Methylocaldum szegediense: one gene and its partner. The protein of the gene in region 1 interacts with the protein of each later gene in a pairwise test. Links are inferred from orthologs where the notes say so. Each region holds a gene or a part of one and is shown on either strand. Other genes may lie near its edges. The genes, in order: gyrA and gyrB.

Region 1 (11,037 bases):
GCGCACCTCTCTGCAGCCGCTCTACGATTTGTTGGATTTCCCGTGTCGAGTTCTGGGTGCTGGATGCGAGCTTGCGAACTTCTTCGGCGACGACCGCGAAACCTCGTCCTCTGTCGCCGGCCCGGGCGGCTTCGATTGCGGCATTCAGCGCCAACAGATTGGTTTGCTCGGCAATGTCGCGAATCACTTTTACCACGAGGTCAATGCCTTTGCTTTCCTGTTCCAGTTGCGCGATGACCCTTGCCGCATTCTCGACTTCGTGAGCCAGGTCGTCTATCGCGATGCTGGTCTGCCCGACCGCCTGCTTGCCCTTGCCGGCTGCTTGCGTCGCGCGGTCGGCAGCGGACGCGGCTTCAGCCGCGCTGCGAGCGATCGCCTGAACGGTGGCGGTCATTTCGTCGATGGCAGTCGCCACCAAGGCGATTTCCGACTCCTGCTGGGCAAGATCGCTGCTGGTCTGGGCTGCGGCCTGGCGGGTCTGGGTCGCCATGGCTTGGAGTCGGCCGGCGGCGTCGTCGAAGCGCCCGATAACGGTTCGCAGTCGAGCCTGCAGGGAAAGCATGGCGGTTTGCAATTGGCCCACTTCGTCGTTCCGGCCGGCATAAACCTTTCGGGCGATGCCGTTATCGATGAACCGCTTGGAATAGTCCGCCGCTTGGGTGAGTGGCTTGGTCAAAAGCCGAGCCATGACGGCCGCAACTGCCAAACTCGCGGCGGTGGTGGCAACAAACACGGGATCGAACTCGCCCCGGACGAAATGGACGACCGGGAGAGGCGCTAGGGCGACCACGAATCCGACGAACGTTTTTGCTGCGAAACCCAGATCGGAAAGCGACGCTCGCTTTAGCTTTTTTTCGCGCATCGAACGGTAAAGGTTTTCTGCCCTGGCGACATGCTCAGGCGAAGGCCTGACTCTTACCGACTCGTAACCGACCACCCGGTCTTTATCGAGCATCGGCATGACGAAAGCGTCGACCCAATAGTAATCTCCATTCTTGCAGCGATTTTTTACGATGCCCATCCAGGGGTTCCGGTTCTTGATGGTGGACCAGAGATCAGCGAAGGCTTCCGGCGGCATGTCTGGATGTCGGACCAGATTGTGACTCTTGCCGAGCATTTCCTCGGCGGTGAAGCCGGCTACCGCTTGAAAGTCCTTGTTTGCGTACGTAACGATGCCCTTTAGGTCGGTGGTCGAGATGAGTTGTGTGCCGGCAGGATAGGTTCTTTCGTGATCGGTGACGGGCAGATTGATTCTCATAGGATCGCCTAATGGATTCCACTCGAACGGGAGTGCGGAAATCCGTTTTCCATGTCGGCCGTCGAGATAGGAGTCGTTTAGTTATTCTTGGAATTGCCGAGCGCGCTCGCATCCAGAGATGCAGCCGAGACTGCGTCGGGGACGACTTAAATTATAGGTAAGAGAGCCGTTTTTAAATGTGCGAACCGATTTTGTAGGCGTGTTTTAGAGAAATCTAAATCGCGTTCTCGGATTCGCATATTTGCCAAGCTGGACTAATTTTTAGGCCAATTCTCCTTAAAACTTCTGTCCACCGGGTCCGCAGCATCGTCGTGGTCTTTCGGGACGGCGCCGAGGTCAACCGCCCGCCCGGAGGTCCCGGTCTGTTGCTGCCTATTTCTTAGAGGTCCGTGATGCCTGAACAAACCGATACGCTGATTGGCCACCTGTTAGAAGTCCGCAATGGTCGATTCGTAGCCAAGTTGCTGAACGAGAAAGACGGTTTTCGCCCGACGCTGAAAGCGGCCGACGAGGTCAAGGTGGTCGGGCAGGTAGGTTCTTACGTGTCCGTCCGTCAGCACGGCTTTCGATCGTTGGCCTTGATCAATCACGTAGAGGCGGATCGTTCCGACGGGAGGCGCTGCCGTTCTGCGGCCGGCTGCTTGGTTGCGCTGACGCCGCTCGGGCAGATCACCGAGGATGGTGTATTCCATCGCGGGGTAAGGCATTTTCCGACACCCGGCGCGGAGGTTCACATCGTAGCCGAGGAGGAAATTGATTCGATTTTCGCGAAGCACCGGCAGTACCAGTTCGAATTCGGTCATCTCCACAGCCATCCCTCGACGGCCGTTCATTTGGATCCGTCGGCCTTGTGCAGCCGCCATTTCGCGATTCTCGGACAGTCCGGCTCCGGTAAGTCATGGTCGGTGGCAAGCCTTATTCAGCGCATGGTCGATGCCATGCCGAACGCACACATCATCTTGCTCGATCTGCACGGCGAGTATTGTTGGAGAGATCGAACCAGGGCTTTGCACTCCGCTTTCAAGCCGGAACAGACGCGTTATCTCGACGCGCGGGCGCTGGAGATTCCTTATTGGCTTATGACCTTCGCGGAGTTAGTCGACTTGTTGGTTGACCGCAACGATCCGGGAGCCGCCATACAGACGGCGTTTTTACGCGAGACGATTTTCGAGTTGAAGAAAAAGGAGGCAAAAGTCCTTGATTTGGAGACGATTTCACTCGACTCGCCGATCTATTTTTCCTTGCGCGAGGTTTACGAGACCTTCAAAGAAGCGAATGAATTCCGCACCGATTTCGGCAAGACCAAAGGCCCGCTGTTTGGTCAGTTCGACGAGTTTTTGGTCAAACTGCTAAGCCGGCTCAATGATGTGCGTTACGATTTTTTGCTCAATCCGGTGAGGCGAAACCGCTCGGAAACCCTGCCGGGGCTGTTGCGGGATTTCGTTGGCCTGGGCGATCCGAAATGCCAGGTCACAGTCATCGATCTGAGTCCGGTGCCGTTCGATGTTCGTCCGACGGTTTCTGCGCAGATCGGCCGGTTGGCCTTCGAATTCAATTACTGGAACCCGTTCAACCGCGAATTCCCGATTCTGCTGGTCTGCGAGGAAGCTCATGCCTACATTCCCCGTGAATCCAACACCCAGTTCGAAGGAACTCGCAAGAGCATGGAACGCATCGCCAAGGAAGGACGTAAGTACGGCGTCGGCTTGGGCGTGATTAGTCAACGGCCCCACGAGCTGTCGGAAACAGTATTGTCTCAATGCGGTACATATATCTGTCTGCGCATTACCAATCCCGATGACCAGGATTACGTGCGCAAGCTGGTGCCGGAAGGCGAAACTGATTTGGTCGATATCTTGACTTCTCTCGGTCGCGGTGAAGCGATGATTCTCGGTGAGGCGATCCCGCTTCCCACCCGGACCCAGATTCACAAACCCGATCCTACGCCCAACAGCAACGATGCGGATTTCTACACCGCCTGGACATCGGGTCCGGAAAACTTGGACATTGAAGGTATCGTTGACCGCTGGAGACGGCAGGGAAGGTAAGCCGGCGGTGGTCTGAGCAAATTTTTGCCGTTCCAAGGAAAACCTGGGGCGGCAACGCCTTAGCTCGGCTCGCTGAAGCTCTTCCACAACCTTATCCACAGAAACGGTGGATAACCACAGTTCTGCTTTAGTGGAGCGGCCTCGTCTCAAAGGTTATAATGCCCCCCGGTAATTGCGCTGCATTTTCATTGCGGCGCTGCTCCTTCACGGTACAGCGATCCCTCATGACTTCCTTCGCCAAAGAAATCATTCCGGTCAATCTCGAAGACGAGATGAAGCAGTCCTACCTCGATTACGCCATGAGCGTGATCGTGGGACGGGCCTTACCGGATGTTCGCGACGGCCTGAAACCGGTGCATCGGCGCGTGCTCTACGCCATGCACGAATTGAGCAACGACTGGAACAAACCTTATAAGAAATCCGCCCGCGTGGTGGGCGATGTCATCGGTAAATACCATCCTCACGGCGACGCCGCAGTTTACGACACCATCGTGCGCATGGCCCAGCCGTTCTCGCTGCGCTACATGTTGATCGATGGCCAAGGCAATTTCGGGTCGGTGGACGGGGATCCGCCGGCGGCCATGCGTTATACCGAAGTGCGCATGGCCCGGATTGCACACGAACTGCTTGCGGATCTCGAGAAAGAAACGGTCGACTTCGTTCCGAACTACGACGAATCCGAGAAAGAGCCTTCCGTGTTGCCAACGCGCATTCCGAATCTGCTTATCAATGGTTCGGCTGGCATCGCGGTAGGCATGGCGACCAACATCCCGCCCCACAATCTCAACGAAGTCATCGATGCCTGCTTGCTGCTGATCGAGAAACCGGATGCCAGTATTGCCGAACTGATGGAACACATTCCGGGTCCGGATTTTCCCACGGCGGGAATCATCAACGGGGCGAGCGGCATCCGAGAAGCGTATCTTACCGGGCGGGGGCGAATTTTCATCCGAGCCCGCTGCGATTTCGAGGATGACGGTGGGCGCACCAGCATCGTCGTCACCGAGCTGCCGTACCAGGTGAACAAGGCGCGGCTCATGGAAAAAATCGCCGAGCTGGTCAAGGAAGGAAAGCTGGAGGGTATTTCCGGACTGCGCGACGAATCGGACAAGGAGGGCATGCGCATGGTGATCGAGCTCAAGCGCGGCGAAGTGCCGGAAGTAGTGCTGAACAATCTGTATCAGCAGACCGCCATGCAGAGCGTGTTCGGCATCAATATGGTGGCCTTGGCGGATGGCCGCCCGCGCTGCATGAATCTCAAGGAGTTGCTCGCGGCCTTCATCGACCATCGCCGCGAAGTCGTCACCCGGCGCACGCTGTACGATCTCAGAAAGGCGCGCGAGCGGGCTCATATCCTGGAAGGACAGGCCGTCGCCCTCGCGAATATCGACGAAGTGATCGAACTGATCAAGACCTCGCCCACCCCGGCGGACGCGAAACAGCGGCTGCTGGAGCGCACCTGGCGTCCAGGAGTGGTTTCGGAGCTTCTGGCGCGGGCGGAGGACGCGATGCGGTCGCGTCCGGAAAACCTTGCGGTCGGTTATGGTTTGACCGAAAACGGCTACAACCTGTCACCCGAGCAGGCGCAGGCGATCTTGGATCTCCGTCTGCACCGCCTGACCGGTCTCGAACAGGACAAGATCATTGACGAGTACAAGCAGCTCTTGGCGCAGATCGACGAGTTCCTGGAAATTCTGGCCAGTGACAAGCGGCTGATGGAAGTCATCCGCGACGAGCTCCTAGCCATCCGCGAGCAGTTCGGCGACAAGCGCCGCACCCAAATCATCGAGGATCATCTCGATTTATCCGCCGAAGATTTGATTACCGAGGAAGATGTGGTGGTCACGGTCTCGCACGAGGGCTACGTGAAATCGCAGCCTCTCAGTGCCTATCGTGCGCAGCGGCGAGGCGGTCGCGGCAAGGCGGCTGCGACGACCAAGGAAGAGGATTTCATCGAAAAACTTATAGTGGCCAACACCCACGACACCATTCTGTGTTTTTCGAGCGTGGGCAAAGTGTACTGGCTCAAAGTCTACGAGCTACCTTCGGCCAGCCGGGCTTCGCGCGGCAAGCCTTTCGTCAATCTCCTACCGTTGGAGCAGGGCGAGCGCATCAATGCCATTCTGCCGGTGCGGGAGTTCGATGGAAGCCATTATGTGTTCATGGCGACAGCATCCGGCATCGTCAAGAAAGTGGCCCTAGGGGAATTCGAACGTCCGCGCCCGTCTGGGAAAATCGCCATCGATCTTCGCCAGGACGATTATTTGGTGAATGCTGCCATCACAGACGGCAAGCAGCGGGTCATGCTGTTCAGCAATGCGGGCAAGGCCGTTTGCTTCGAGGAGGACGACGTCCGGCCTATGGGGCGCGGCGCGACCGGCGTTCGTGGTATGACGCTGAACGACGGACAAAAGATCATCGCTCTCATTATCGGCACCGAGGGATCGGTGTTGAATGTCACCGAAAACGGCTTCGGCAAACGCACGGCCCTAAGCGAGTTCCCGGTACATCGTCGCGGTGGTCAGGGTGTGATCGCCATTCAAACCAGCGAACGTAACGGCTCGGTGGTCGGCGCTGTGCTGGTACAGGACTCGGATGAAATCATGTTGATCACGGACGCCGGCACACTCGTAAGGACGCGAGTCGAAGAGATTCGGGAACTCGGACGCAACACCCAGGGTGTGATGGTCATTCGTCTCAATCCGGGCGAAAAAGTGGTCGGAGTGGACAGGATTCCGGTTCTCGAGGGCGAAAACGAGGAATTGGCGGAGTCGAATGGAAACGAGGAGGGTGGCGATGGCTAGGATTTTCAATTTCAGCGCGGGACCGTCCATGCTTCCGGAGGCGGTATTGTTGCGCGCGCGCGAAGAATTGCCGGATTGGCACTCCACCGGCATGTCGATCATGGAAATGAGCCACCGGGGCAAGGATTTTGTCGCCGTCGCTGAAAAATCCGAAGCGGATCTGCGAGAACTACTGGCGATTCCGGCCAACTATAAGGTCCTGTTTTTGCAAGGCGGCGCGACCGGGCAGTTCGCGGCGGTTCCGATGAATCTGTTACGGGGGAGATCTAAGGCCTGTTACGTCAATACCGGTCTTTGGTCGGAAAAGGCCATTGCCGAGGCCGAGCGTTACTGCTCAGTGACCGTTGCGGCGAGCTCCAAGGAAAGTGGATTTGTGACGATTCCGGATCGCGCGGACTGGCGAATCGATCAAGATGCCGCTTATCTCCATTACACCGCTAACGAAACCATCGGCGGGGTTGAATTCCAGGACATCCCGGACTCGGCCGGTCTGCCGCTGGTTTGCGATATGTCGTCCAATATCCTGTCGAGGCCATTGGATGTCACGCGATTCGGGCTGATTTATGCCGGGGCACAGAAAAACATGGGGCCTTCCGGCATCGTCGTGGTGATCGTGCGTGACGACCTCATCGGGCAGGCTCGCGATGACACACCCTCGATCTTCAACTATAAGAAGCAGGCTGACAGCGGTTCCATGCTCAACACACCGCCGACCTACAACTGGTATTTGCTCGGCCTGGTACTGGAGTGGCTGAAAGAGCAGGGCGGATTGGCTGCCGTCGAGGCGCGCAACATACGTAAGGCGGAAAAACTGTATGCCGCCATCGATAGATCAGCGCTCTATTCGAATCCCGTCGACCCGGCTTATCGCTCCCGCATGAACGTTCCGTTTCGGTTGGCGAAAACGGACCTCGAAAAAACGTTTCTGGCGGAGGCTAGGGCGGCAGGATTAGTCAACCTCGAGGGGCACCGGTCGGTGGGCGGATTCAGGGCGAGTATCTATAACGCCATGCCTGAAGAAGGCGTCGATGCCCTGATCGAATTTATGCGCGAATTCGAGCGCAAATACGGATAGCTTGATGTTCAAGGTTCTCACGTACGACAACATTTCGATAGCCGGTCTGGAGCGATTGCCCCGCGACCGCTACGAGGTTGCGTCGGAAATACAGCATCCGGACGCTATCCTGTTGCGTTCACATAACCTCCACGGCGTGCCGATTCCCGAATCGGTCAAGGCGGTGGGGCGCGCTGGGGCCGGGGTCAACAATATTCCTGTCGCCGAGTATTCGAAGCGCGGCGTTCCAGTGTTCAACGCTCCGGGTGCCAACGCCAATGCCGTGAAAGAGCTGGTCATCGCGGGCATGCTGCTGGCGGCCCGGAATATTTGCGCCGCTTGGGATTTTGCCCGCCAGCTGGAGGGTGACGACGAAGTCATTCATCATCAGGTGGAAAAGCATAAGAAGCAATTTGCGGGTTTTGAGCTGGCGGGCAAGACTCTGGGTGTTTTGGGGTTGGGGGCGATCGGTGTCAAAGTAGCGAATGCGGCGGTGGCTTTGGGTATGCACGTGATCGGTTACGATCCTCTGCTAACGGTCGAAAGCGCTTGGCAGTTGTCTTCGTCGGTTGCGCGGGCCGCAAGCATTGACGATTTGATCGCCAAAGTCGACCTTCTCACGCTTCATGTGCCCCTGAACGATCAGACGCGCCACCTCGTGAATGCCGCGCGGATCGGTATCATGAAAAAAGGCGCCGTTTTGCTTAATTTTTCCCGTGCCGGCATCGTGGACGATGCCAGTGTTTGCAACGCTTTGAACACGGGCCACCTCACGGCGTATGTGACCGATTTTCCCTCGCGCGTTATGCTCAAGCATCCGCGAGCGATCGTCCTTCCGCACATCGGTGCCTCTACGGCCGAAGCCGAAGAGAACTGTGCGGTTTTTGTGGCCGATCGGATACGGGATTTCCTGGAAAACGGCAACATCCGGCATTCAGTCAATTTTCCGGACGTGGTCATGCCGCGTACCGAAGGCATCCGCTTAGGAATAGCCAACGAGAACGTGCCCAATATGGTGGGGCAGATTTCCAGTGCGCTGGCCGATGCCAACCTCAATATTCTCGATTTATTGAACAAGTCGAGAGGAGAGCTCGCATATACACTCATCGACCTTAATTCCGAGGTTCCGCCGGAAACGCTGGAACGCATCCGTGCCATCAAGGGAGTGCTCTCGGCCCGCGTCATATAACGAGTTGTCATGGCGAATTCGAATAAATCATCGACTGCTGATACTGCGTTGCTTCAGCTCCGTAAGGAGATCGATGCGATCGATGATCGCATCTTGGATCTATTGAATCAGCGTGCTCGCTGTGCTCAGCAAGTCGCCGAGATCAAAACTGCCGCTGGCGAGGTCGATTGTTTTCACCGTCCTGAACGGGAGGCGGAAGTGTTGCGCCGTATTGCCGAAAACAATCGCGGACCTCTGAGCCAAGAGGCAGTCACCCGTTTTTTCCGCGAGTTGATGTCGGAATGCCTGGCTTTGGAAAAACCGCTGGCCGTTGCTTTTCTGGGACCCCAAGGCACGTTCACGCAGCAGGCCGCATATAAACATTTCGGTCATGCCATTCAGGCGCTGCCTTTACCTACCATCGACGAGATTTTCCGAGCCGTTGAAAGCGGCGCTTGCCAATACGGCGTGGTGCCCGTCGAAAATTCGACCGAGGGTGTGATCACGCATACCCTGGACAGTTTTCTCCGGTCCTTTTTGCTCATCGCCGGCGAAGTGGGGTTGCGGATTCATCACAACCTGATGAGTACGGTGAGCAGTTCGGAGGAGATACGGGAAGTCTTCTCCCATCAGCAATCACTTGCGCAGTGTCGAGGATGGCTGGATCGTTATCTTCCGAACGTTCGGAGGACGCCCGTGAGCAGCAACGCCGAGGCGGCGCGACTGGCCGCGGTTATGCCGAATACCGCAGCCATAGCAGGGGAAGTGGCGGCCGAGCTGTACGGACTCACTATCCTAGAGCGCAACATCGAGGACGAACCCGACAATACCACGCGATTTCTGGTTATCGGACGAAACCCAGTCGGCGCCACCGGAAACGACAAGACCTCATTGCTTCTTTCGACCCGGAACAACCCCGGTGCTCTTTATGCCGTTCTCGAGCCGTTTGCCAGACATGGCATCAGCATGACTAAAATCGAGTCTAGGCCGTCTCGACGGGGGACGTGGGATTATGTTTTTTTCATCGACGTGGAAGGACACCGCGACGATCCTCGATTGGCGGAAGCCTTAAAGGATGTTGAGAAAAGTGTCACCATGTTGAAAATCTTGGGCTCTTACCCTCGAGCCTCGTTTTGATGCTTGATCCCGGTACTCGACTCGCTTCCATGAAAGTAGAACACCTAGCTGCTCCCGGAGTTCGGGCGCTCACCCCTTATCTGCCTGGTAAACCCATTAGCGAATTGGAGCGGGAACTGGGACTTTCCACTATCGTCAAATTGGCGTCAAACGAGAACCCGCGCGGACCGAGCCCTAAGGCGCTCGAAGCAGCCCGTCGCGCGCTATCCGAGAGCCATCTTTATCCGGACGGCGGCGGTTTCGAGCTCAAGGCTGCTTTATCGGCCAAACTCAATGTGCGGCCTGAACAGATTACCTTGGGTAACGGTTCCAACGACGTCCTGGAATTGGTGGCCCGCGTTTTCCTATCCGCTGAGTCGAAAGCGATCTATTCCGAGTATGCTTTTGCAATTTACCCCATCGTGACCCAGGCCGTCGGCGCGAAGGCTGCCGTTGCACCGGCCCATGACGGTTCACGCGGGCCTCGTTATGGCCATGATTTGCAGGCCATGGCGCAACGGGTAGACGAAACGACACGGCTGGTCTTCATCGCCAATCCCAATAATCCGACCGGGACCTATTTGACGAAATCGGAGTTACGCGGTTTTCTCGACCACCTCCCGAAAGATGTTGTCGCGGTAGTGGACGAGGCTTATTTCGAGTATGTCGATGCCCCGGATTATCCAGATTGCATTGCGTGGCTGCCCGATTTTCCCAATTTGATCGTTACGCGCACGTTCTCCAAGGCCTATGGGCTGGCAGGGCTTCGGGTCGGCTATGCCGTGTCGAGCCCGTCGATCGCCGACCTTTTAAATCGTGTAAGGCAACCGTTCAACGTCAACTCGGCGGCCTTGGAAGCCGCCAAGGCCGCACTCGAGGACGAGGAGCATCTGATCCACTCCGTGAATCTGAATCGAGCCGGATTGGTTCAACTGTGTGAAGCTTTTGCCGCGCGCGAGTTGAGCTTTATTCCGTCGGTCGGCAACTTTGTTACTGTTGACGTCGCGAAACCGGCAACCCCGGTTTACGACGCGCTGCTACGACAGGGCGTTATCGTCCGGCCGGTCGGCAATTACGGTTTGCCCAATCATTTACGCGTGACCGTCGGTACCGAGGAAGAAAACCGGATTTTCCTCGACGCGCTGGATCGCGTTCTGGCGCTATGATCAATCGTTTATGCATTATCGGCGTAGGGCTGATCGGCGGATCAGTGGCGCGCGCTGCCCGTGCCAAAGAATTGTGCCATGAGATCGTAGGCGTCGATGCCGACGCCGATAACTTGCGAAGTGCATTGGAATGGGGCGTCATCGACGTCGGCTTTTCTGATGTGGCAAAAGGCGCGGCAAATGCCGATATGGTCATGATAGCCACCCCGGTCGGAAGCTTTGATGTCATTTTCAACGCCTTGAAAGCGATTTGGCCGACCGAAGCAGTTGTGACGGACGCTGGCAGCACGAAATGCAGTGTCATCGAATCCGCCAAAAGAGTTTTCGGTGAAGTTCCCGACAATTTCGTACCCGGGCATCCGATCGCAGGAGCCGAAAAAAGCGGAGTGGGGGCTTCGACGGTTGATTTGTTTCAGGGCAAGC
Region 2 (7,002 bases), 430 kb from region 1 along the record:
CTCTGGAAGCGGCGTTGCAAGAAGATGTCGCATCGGACATTCGCCTCGGATATACGCAATCGGGTCCCCACAAAGCCGACTTCTCGATCTCGCTGGAAGGCCGTCCGGCGAGAGCTTACCTCTCCCGCGGCCAAATGAAACTTTTGGTGTATTCGCTTTTGTTGGCTCAGGCGTTGCTCATGGAAGAGAGCGTAGGTGGGAGCGCATGCGTACTGATTGATGATATTGCTTCAGAGCTGGATGAGCACAACAAAAACAGACTTCTCGGCTTGTTACGGGAGCATCCCACTCAATTTTTCATCACCGCGACGGCTGACCGAATCATTAGAGACGCCGTAGACCATGATGCCGCAGTGTTCCACGTGGAACATGGGCAAGTAACGCAAGCGTAAACCAAGAATGAGCATGACCAAACTCGCTAAAGATTATGACAGCACCGCCATCAAGGTCCTGAAGGGGCTCGATGCCGTCCGTAAGCGCCCGGGTATGTATATCGGTGATACTGACGACGGCTCGGGCCTTCATCACATGGTCTTCGAGGTTGTCGATAATTCTATCGATGAGGCTCTGGCCGGGCACTGCAAGACGATCCGAGTCATTATTCACAGCGACGAATCAGTAACCGTCGCCGATGACGGCCGCGGAATTCCGGTCGATATTCACGAAGAAGAGGGCCGTTCCGCCGCCGAGGTCATCATGACCGTTTTACACGCGGGGGGCAAATTCGACGATAACGTCTATAAGGTTTCCGGCGGACTTCACGGCGTTGGCGTCTCGGTTGTGAATGCCCTATCCGAACATTTGATACTCGAAATTAAACGCGGCGGAAAACGTTATCGGCAAGAGTACCGCGACGGCGAGCCCTTGGCACCCCTTGCGCAGATCGGCGACGCGGACGGAACCGGGACGACCATCCGCTTCAAACCCAGCCCCGCTATCTTTAGCAATATCGAGTTTCATTACGACATTCTCGCCAAGCGTCTCCGCGAACTGTCGTTCCTAAATTCTGGTGTTCGCATAACGCTTGAGGACGAACGTACTGCGAAAACTGATGTCTTCGAGTTCGAGGGAGGCATCCGGGCTTTTGTCGAACATCTGAACAAGAACAAGACTCCCTTGTTCGACAAGGTCTTTTACTTCCAGACGGAGAAGGACGGCATGGTGGTCGAGGTCGCCATGCAGTGGAACGATTCGTATCAAGAGAACATCTTCTGTTTCACTAATAATATTCCGCAACGCGATGGAGGCACCCATCTGGCCGGTTTCCGCGCCGCGCTTACCCGCACGCTCAATCAATACATCGAAGAACAGGGCTTGTTGAAAAAGCAGAAAATCCCAACCTCGGGCGATGATGCTCGTGAAGGCTTAACCGCGGTCCTCTCGGTCAAGGTTCCCGACCCGAAGTTTTCGTCTCAGACCAAAGACAAGCTCGTCTCCTCTGAGGTAAAGCCTGTCGTGGAGTCGGCCATGGGGGAAAAATTTCAAGAGTTTCTCCTGGAAAACCCCTCGATCGCCCGTCTCATCGCAAACAAGATGATCGATGCCGCCCGTGCCCGGGAGGCGGCCCGCAAGGCGCGAGAAATGACCCGACGGAAGAACGCCTTGGACATCGCCGGGTTGCCTGGCAAGCTGGCGGATTGCCAGGAACGCGATCCGACTTTGTCAGAGCTGTTCATCGTAGAGGGCGATTCCGCCGGCGGGTCGGCCAAACAAGGCCGCGATCGGCGCACTCAAGCGATACTTCCCCTCAAAGGTAAGATTCTCAACGTCGAGCGGGCCCGGTTCGACAAGATGCTGTCCTCCGAAGAAGTCGGCACGCTCATCACTGCCCTTGGCTGCGGAATTGGCCGGGAAGAATACGATCCGAACAAGTTACGCTACCATCGCATCATCATCATGACCGATGCCGATATCGACGGTTCGCACATCCGTACGCTGCTTTTGACCTTCTTCTATCGGCAGATGCCCGAGCTAATCGAGCGCGGCCACATCTATATCGCCCAGCCGCCGCTTTACAAAGTCAAGAAAGGCAAGCAGGAACATTACGTTAAGGATGACGCCGAACTCAATGAATATCTATTGCAGCTTGCACTCGAAAAAACCCGTCTTCACATCGACGAAACCACGCCCCCGATCCAGGGTCAGGGACTCGAGCAACTTGCACGGGAATATTTGACCATCCAGTCCCTGATTCAACGTCTCGCTCATCGCTACGACGAGACTTTGCTAAACACGCTCCTCGAACATCCGGTCCTCGATGCTACCGCGATGAGCGATCCGAAGGCGACCGAAGCCTGGTTCGCGGCTTTGGTCGATCGGTTAAACAGCACTGACCGCAGTGCAAGCTTTGCCATCGACTTGGATTTTACTCACCAGCCCGACGGCTTTCGGGCCCATGTCAGTAGGCGCTTGCACGGAGTTCATAAGACCTTCGACATCAACGCTGCATTCTTCAACGGGGGCGATTATAAACGTCTGGCCTCCTTCAACCAGAAAGTCGAGGGTCTTTTCGGCGAGCACTCCTTCCTAGCATGGGAGGATAAAAAGGAACGGGTAAGGAACTTCAAACAGGCTTTCGGATGGATGATGACGGAGGCGAAGAAGGGACAGCATATCCAGCGCTATAAAGGGCTCGGCGAGATGAATCCGGAGCAGTTATGGGAAACGACTTTGGATTCGAACACGCGCCGCTTGTTACAGGTGAAAATCGAGGACGCTATAGCCGCCGATGAAGTCTTTTCCACCCTGATGGGCGATCAGGTTGAGCCCAGACGGGATTTCATCGAGAAAAACGCTTTGGAAGTCGCCAACCTGGACATTTGACCGCTAACCCAAAGTCGGAAAATGTTCCTATCCGACTGGAAAAAGCTTTCCGAGCTCTAGCCATCTCGGCCGATCTAGAAACCGGCCCCTCTCGCAGCGGGCCTTTCCAATCGCTCGGAAAAGCTCGAACCGTTGAAGCCATACGCAAATGTTCCACGTGGAACAGCTGGCCTGGTTACCCACCCCGACCCGCATTCCCGGTATACTTCTTCGCCGAGCTTCCGAGCGTTTCCGATTCGTACCACTTTTTTTCCCGAACACATCCGAATCCTATTCACGGAGAGACACCCAAATGTTGCCCTATCCTTCAATCGATCCAGTGGCTATCAGCATCGGTCCCTTGAAGATTCATTGGTATGGGCTTATGTATGTCATCGGCATCGGCGGTGCATGGTGGCTGGCTCGGCGCCGTGCAAAAGAGCCCGGGCTTCCTTGGAGTCCCGCCCAGGTCGAAGACCTCGTCTTTTATACCGCGCTCGGCCTCGTGGTCGGCGGCCGAGTCGGATACATGCTGTTCTATAGCTTGCCTGCCTTCCTCCAAGACCCTTTGATGCTGTTCCGAGTTTGGGAAGGCGGTATGGCTTTTCACGGCGGATTGCTAGGCGCGCTGGTCGCGATGTGGATTTTCTCTCGACGCCAGAACACGCCTTTTTTTGCGGTTACCGATTTCGTCGCCCGCTATGTGCCGATAGGCCTCTTTACTGGTCGAATCGGTAACTTCATCAACGGTGAGCTTTGGGGAAAACCGACCAACGTCCCTTGGGCGATGGTATTTCCCGATGCCGGCCCCGAGCCACGCCATCCGACTCAACTATACGAGGCCTTTCTCGAAGGAATCGTCCTTTTCGCCGCACTCCATTTTTTCAGCCGCCGCTCGCCCCCAACCATGGCCGTAAGCGGGCTGTTTCTTCTGCTCTATGGTATCTTCCGCTTCCTGATCGAGTTCGTGCGATTGCCCGATGCACATATCGGTTATCTTGCATTCGGCTGGCTCACCATGGGGCAGATATTGAGTTTCCCTATGATCATCGTCGGAATTCTCCTTTTGGTGCTCGCTTATCGTCGCCCGATCACATCCATTTTGAGTACCGACAACTCCTGAAAACCCTCTACGGTCACTGCGCAAAGCACGACTCTCGATAACTTGAGACCCGACACCATGCCTCATCCAGAAGAGCAGTATCTCACTTTGCTTCGCAACCTAATAACCGAAGGGGATGAGCGAGTCGATCGAACCGGCGTAGGCACCCGCGCGTTGTTCGGCTACACCATGCGGTTCGACCTTAGCGCCGGATTTCCGCTGTTCACCACCAAGCGGATCTTCTGGAAAACGGCTTTCAAGGAACTCTTATGGATGTTGTCGGGAGGACGGAACATCCGCGAGCTATTGGAGCAAAATGTAAGGATATGGACCGACTGGCCTTTAAAAAAATACCGTGACGCAACCGGCGAGCAGGTGAGTCAAGATGAATTCGAGCGACGGATCATGAGCGACGCCGCGTTTGCCGCCCGTTGGGGCGACCTCGGACCCGTGTATGGCTATCAATGGCGTCACTGGCCGACTTACGACGGCAAAGAAATCGACCAGCTTCAGCAACTGATCGAAGGATTAAAAAACGACCCCAGTTCCCGCCGTTTACTTTTCGAGGGTTGGAACGTCGCTCAGTTGGAAGATATGGCGCTTCCACCCTGCCACAAGACCTACCAATTCTTCGTCTGCCAAGCGACGAACACCTTGTCCGGTGCGTTAATGCAGCGCTCAGCCGACGCCTATCTGGGCCTCGGTTGGAACATCGCCAATCTCGCCTTGATGACCCACCTTCTCGCCCACCAATGTGGTTACGCACCCGGAGAAATCGTCTGGTTCGGTTGCGACGTGCACCTCTACCTGAATCACATCCCGCAAGCGCGGCTCCAGATCGAACGCGAGCCGCGCGCGTTCCCGCGGCTACATATCAAGCGCAAACCCACCGATCTGTTCAGCTACCGGATCGACGATTTTCAGATCGAGGGCTACGACCCTCATCCTCACATACCAGCCGACGTGGCAGTCTGACCGCAGCCGACCGATCCTCAATCGCGCTCGAAAAGTCGAGCCCTGTTACGGAGCTCGGCTGTCGGTTAACCGGCTGTTTCCGGCTTCCAATTGTTTCCTATTTCGCCCCGCCGCGCTGGGTCCTCAATTCCGTGATATCCATGCGCGGCAACCTCACCACGAATTCACTCCCCAGACCCGGGCCTTTGCTCGAAGCTTCGATACTCCCGCCGTGCATTTCGACCAGTTTTCGCACCAGGGTCAGGCCGATTCCGAGGCCCCCTTGCGACCGGTCCAAGGAGCGATCGGCCTGCGTGAAAAGGTCAAAAATATGAGGCAAAAGCTCCGGCGGAATACCGATCCCAGTGTCGCTAACCGAGACTACGACTTTGCCGTGATCTACGACCGCCGTAAGATCGATACGCCCGCCATGCGGTGTGTATTTGGCTGCATTGTTCAGGAGATTGGTCAATATTTGAACCAGCCTGACGCTATCTCCCTTTAGCCATACCGGCTCGTCCGGGTAGGAGATCGAAAGCTGATGCTCCTGGGCCTTGATGATGCCCTCAGTCGCTTCTACCGCGCGCTCGATGACTTCCGACAGTTCTATCGCTTCCTGCTTGAGCGTGATCTTTCCGCGGGTAAAGCGCGACACATCCAAGAGATCGTCGACTAAATGAACCAAATGCTTGACCTGGCGCTCGATCATCTCTTTCACCCAGCGCAGCCGCGGATCCGGAAGATCTAACAGGCCTAACACCTGAACGGCGTTGCATATGGGCGCCAGAGGGTTGCGCAACTCATGGGAAAGCATCGCCAAGAATTCGTTCTTTCGGCGGTCGCCTTCCTCGAGCGCACTCTGAATGCGGACGAGTTCGTCGATATCCGAACAGGTCCCGAACCATTTGCTTGCACAATTCCCCTCGTCGTAAATAGGGCGGGCCCGAACCTGGAACCATTGATAACCACCATCCACCGCACGAAGACGAAACTTCGCTTGAAACGGTTCCTTCGTTCTGACCGATTTCCGCCACCGTACCCGCACGTTTTCGCAGTCATCGGGATGTATCGCCCTAACCCAATCCGTGCCCCCGGAATTCTCGGTCAAGCCGGTGAGCTCGTAGAAACGAGGACTGACATACTCGATGCGGCCGTAGGCGTCACTGGTGAACAGAATATCTGGTACGGTTTCGGCCATGGCCCGAAACCGTGCCTCACTTTCCCTAAGAGCCGTTTCTGCCCATTTCCGTTCACTGATATCGCGTATGATGCCAGTAAACTTTCTCTCCCCTCCGATCTCCATTTCGCTGACGGTCAGCTCCGCCGGAAAAACCGATCCGTTCTTATGCCGCGCCGCGACATCCCTACGCAAACATGCGATATCCCCCTGATCAGCACCAACAAAAGCTTCGATGGGATTTGCATCGTATCCGCACTCCATCGTCGGCATCAAAATACGCACGTGTTGCCCAATAACCTCGCTGGCCTTATAGCCGAACAAGCGTTCCGCCGCACCATTGAAAAGCTCAATGACGCCGGCGCTATTGGTAGTGATGATCCCATCTACAGCGGTCGTAATGATACTCTGAAGTCGTTCCTCGCTCGATTTCAAAGCGGCCGTACGCTCCTCGACTCTGCGTTCGAGCTGTTCGTATGCCTCGTGCAGCGCTGCCTCGGCGGCTTCTCGCCTTGCGATTTCTGCTTCCAGGCGCGCGTTTTTCTCGACCAGATCAGCCGTACGGGCCGCGACCTGATCTTCCAGATCACTCAGTACTTGCTGCAAGCGTTGCTTGGTTTGCCGCTTTTCAAGCAACGTCGCGAGGAAATTGGCTGTGTTGGCGACGTACGGCGCGTAAGGCGCGAACGCGGATCGGCTGTTGATCCCAAGGATCAAGAATCCGTACAGCCCCGAGGATGCCCGCAAGGCGATAGATTCCTTGCAGCCGTTCGTCACTGCGCAGCAGCGCCTTATCTCGAATGAAGGCGAGGTGTTCGTACAATATCCGCATACCGCGTCCCCGGCTAGCTTGATGGGCTCCGGTACGAACGATCCGAAAAAACAGAAATGGACATCTTCGACCCCTGGGATATCGCCGAGTGCGCGGCAAAGGAACGCCGCCTGTTCCTCCTTGGACGCCAAAACA

The links.
Region 2: the proteins of gyrA (region 1) and gyrB interact in binary tests that used the Escherichia coli proteins (3 or more experiments, as listed by UniProt). The link is inferred for Methylocaldum szegediense from one-to-one orthologs.

Annotation. Positions count from the first base shown.
Region 1 is NZ_OX458333.1:3,429,562-3,440,598, forward strand. Bases 3,148-6,320 are described here. They hold gyrA (DNA gyrase subunit A), read left to right. Parts: upstream 3,148-3,530; coding sequence 3,531-6,110; downstream 6,111-6,320. Other genes in these bases: QEN43_RS14740 (ATP-binding protein), read left to right, coding at 3,148-3,306; serC (3-phosphoserine/phosphohydroxythreonine transaminase), read left to right, coding at 6,103-6,320. Outside these bases: QEN43_RS14735 (methyl-accepting chemotaxis protein), read right to left, coding at 1-1,258; more of QEN43_RS14740, read left to right, coding at 1,651-3,147; more of serC, read left to right, coding at 6,321-7,185; QEN43_RS14755 (phosphoglycerate dehydrogenase), read left to right, coding at 7,190-8,353; pheA (prephenate dehydratase), read left to right, coding at 8,363-9,469; hisC (histidinol-phosphate transaminase), read left to right, coding at 9,499-10,614; QEN43_RS14770 (prephenate dehydrogenase), read left to right, coding at 10,611-11,037. UniProt on the Escherichia coli protein: A type II topoisomerase that negatively supercoils closed circular double-stranded (ds) DNA in an ATP-dependent manner to maintain chromosomes in an underwound state.
Region 2 is NZ_OX458333.1:2,998,487-3,005,488, reverse strand. What follows is about bases 1-3,111. They hold gyrB (DNA topoisomerase (ATP-hydrolyzing) subunit B), read left to right. Parts: upstream 1-399; coding sequence 400-2,823; downstream 2,824-3,111. Other genes in these bases: recF (DNA replication/repair protein RecF), read left to right, coding at 1-392. Outside these bases: lgt (prolipoprotein diacylglyceryl transferase), read left to right, coding at 3,116-3,925; thyA (thymidylate synthase), read left to right, coding at 3,983-4,879; QEN43_RS12920 (sensor histidine kinase), read right to left, coding at 4,977-7,002. UniProt on the Escherichia coli protein: DNA gyrase negatively supercoils closed circular double-stranded DNA in an ATP-dependent manner to maintain chromosomes in an underwound state.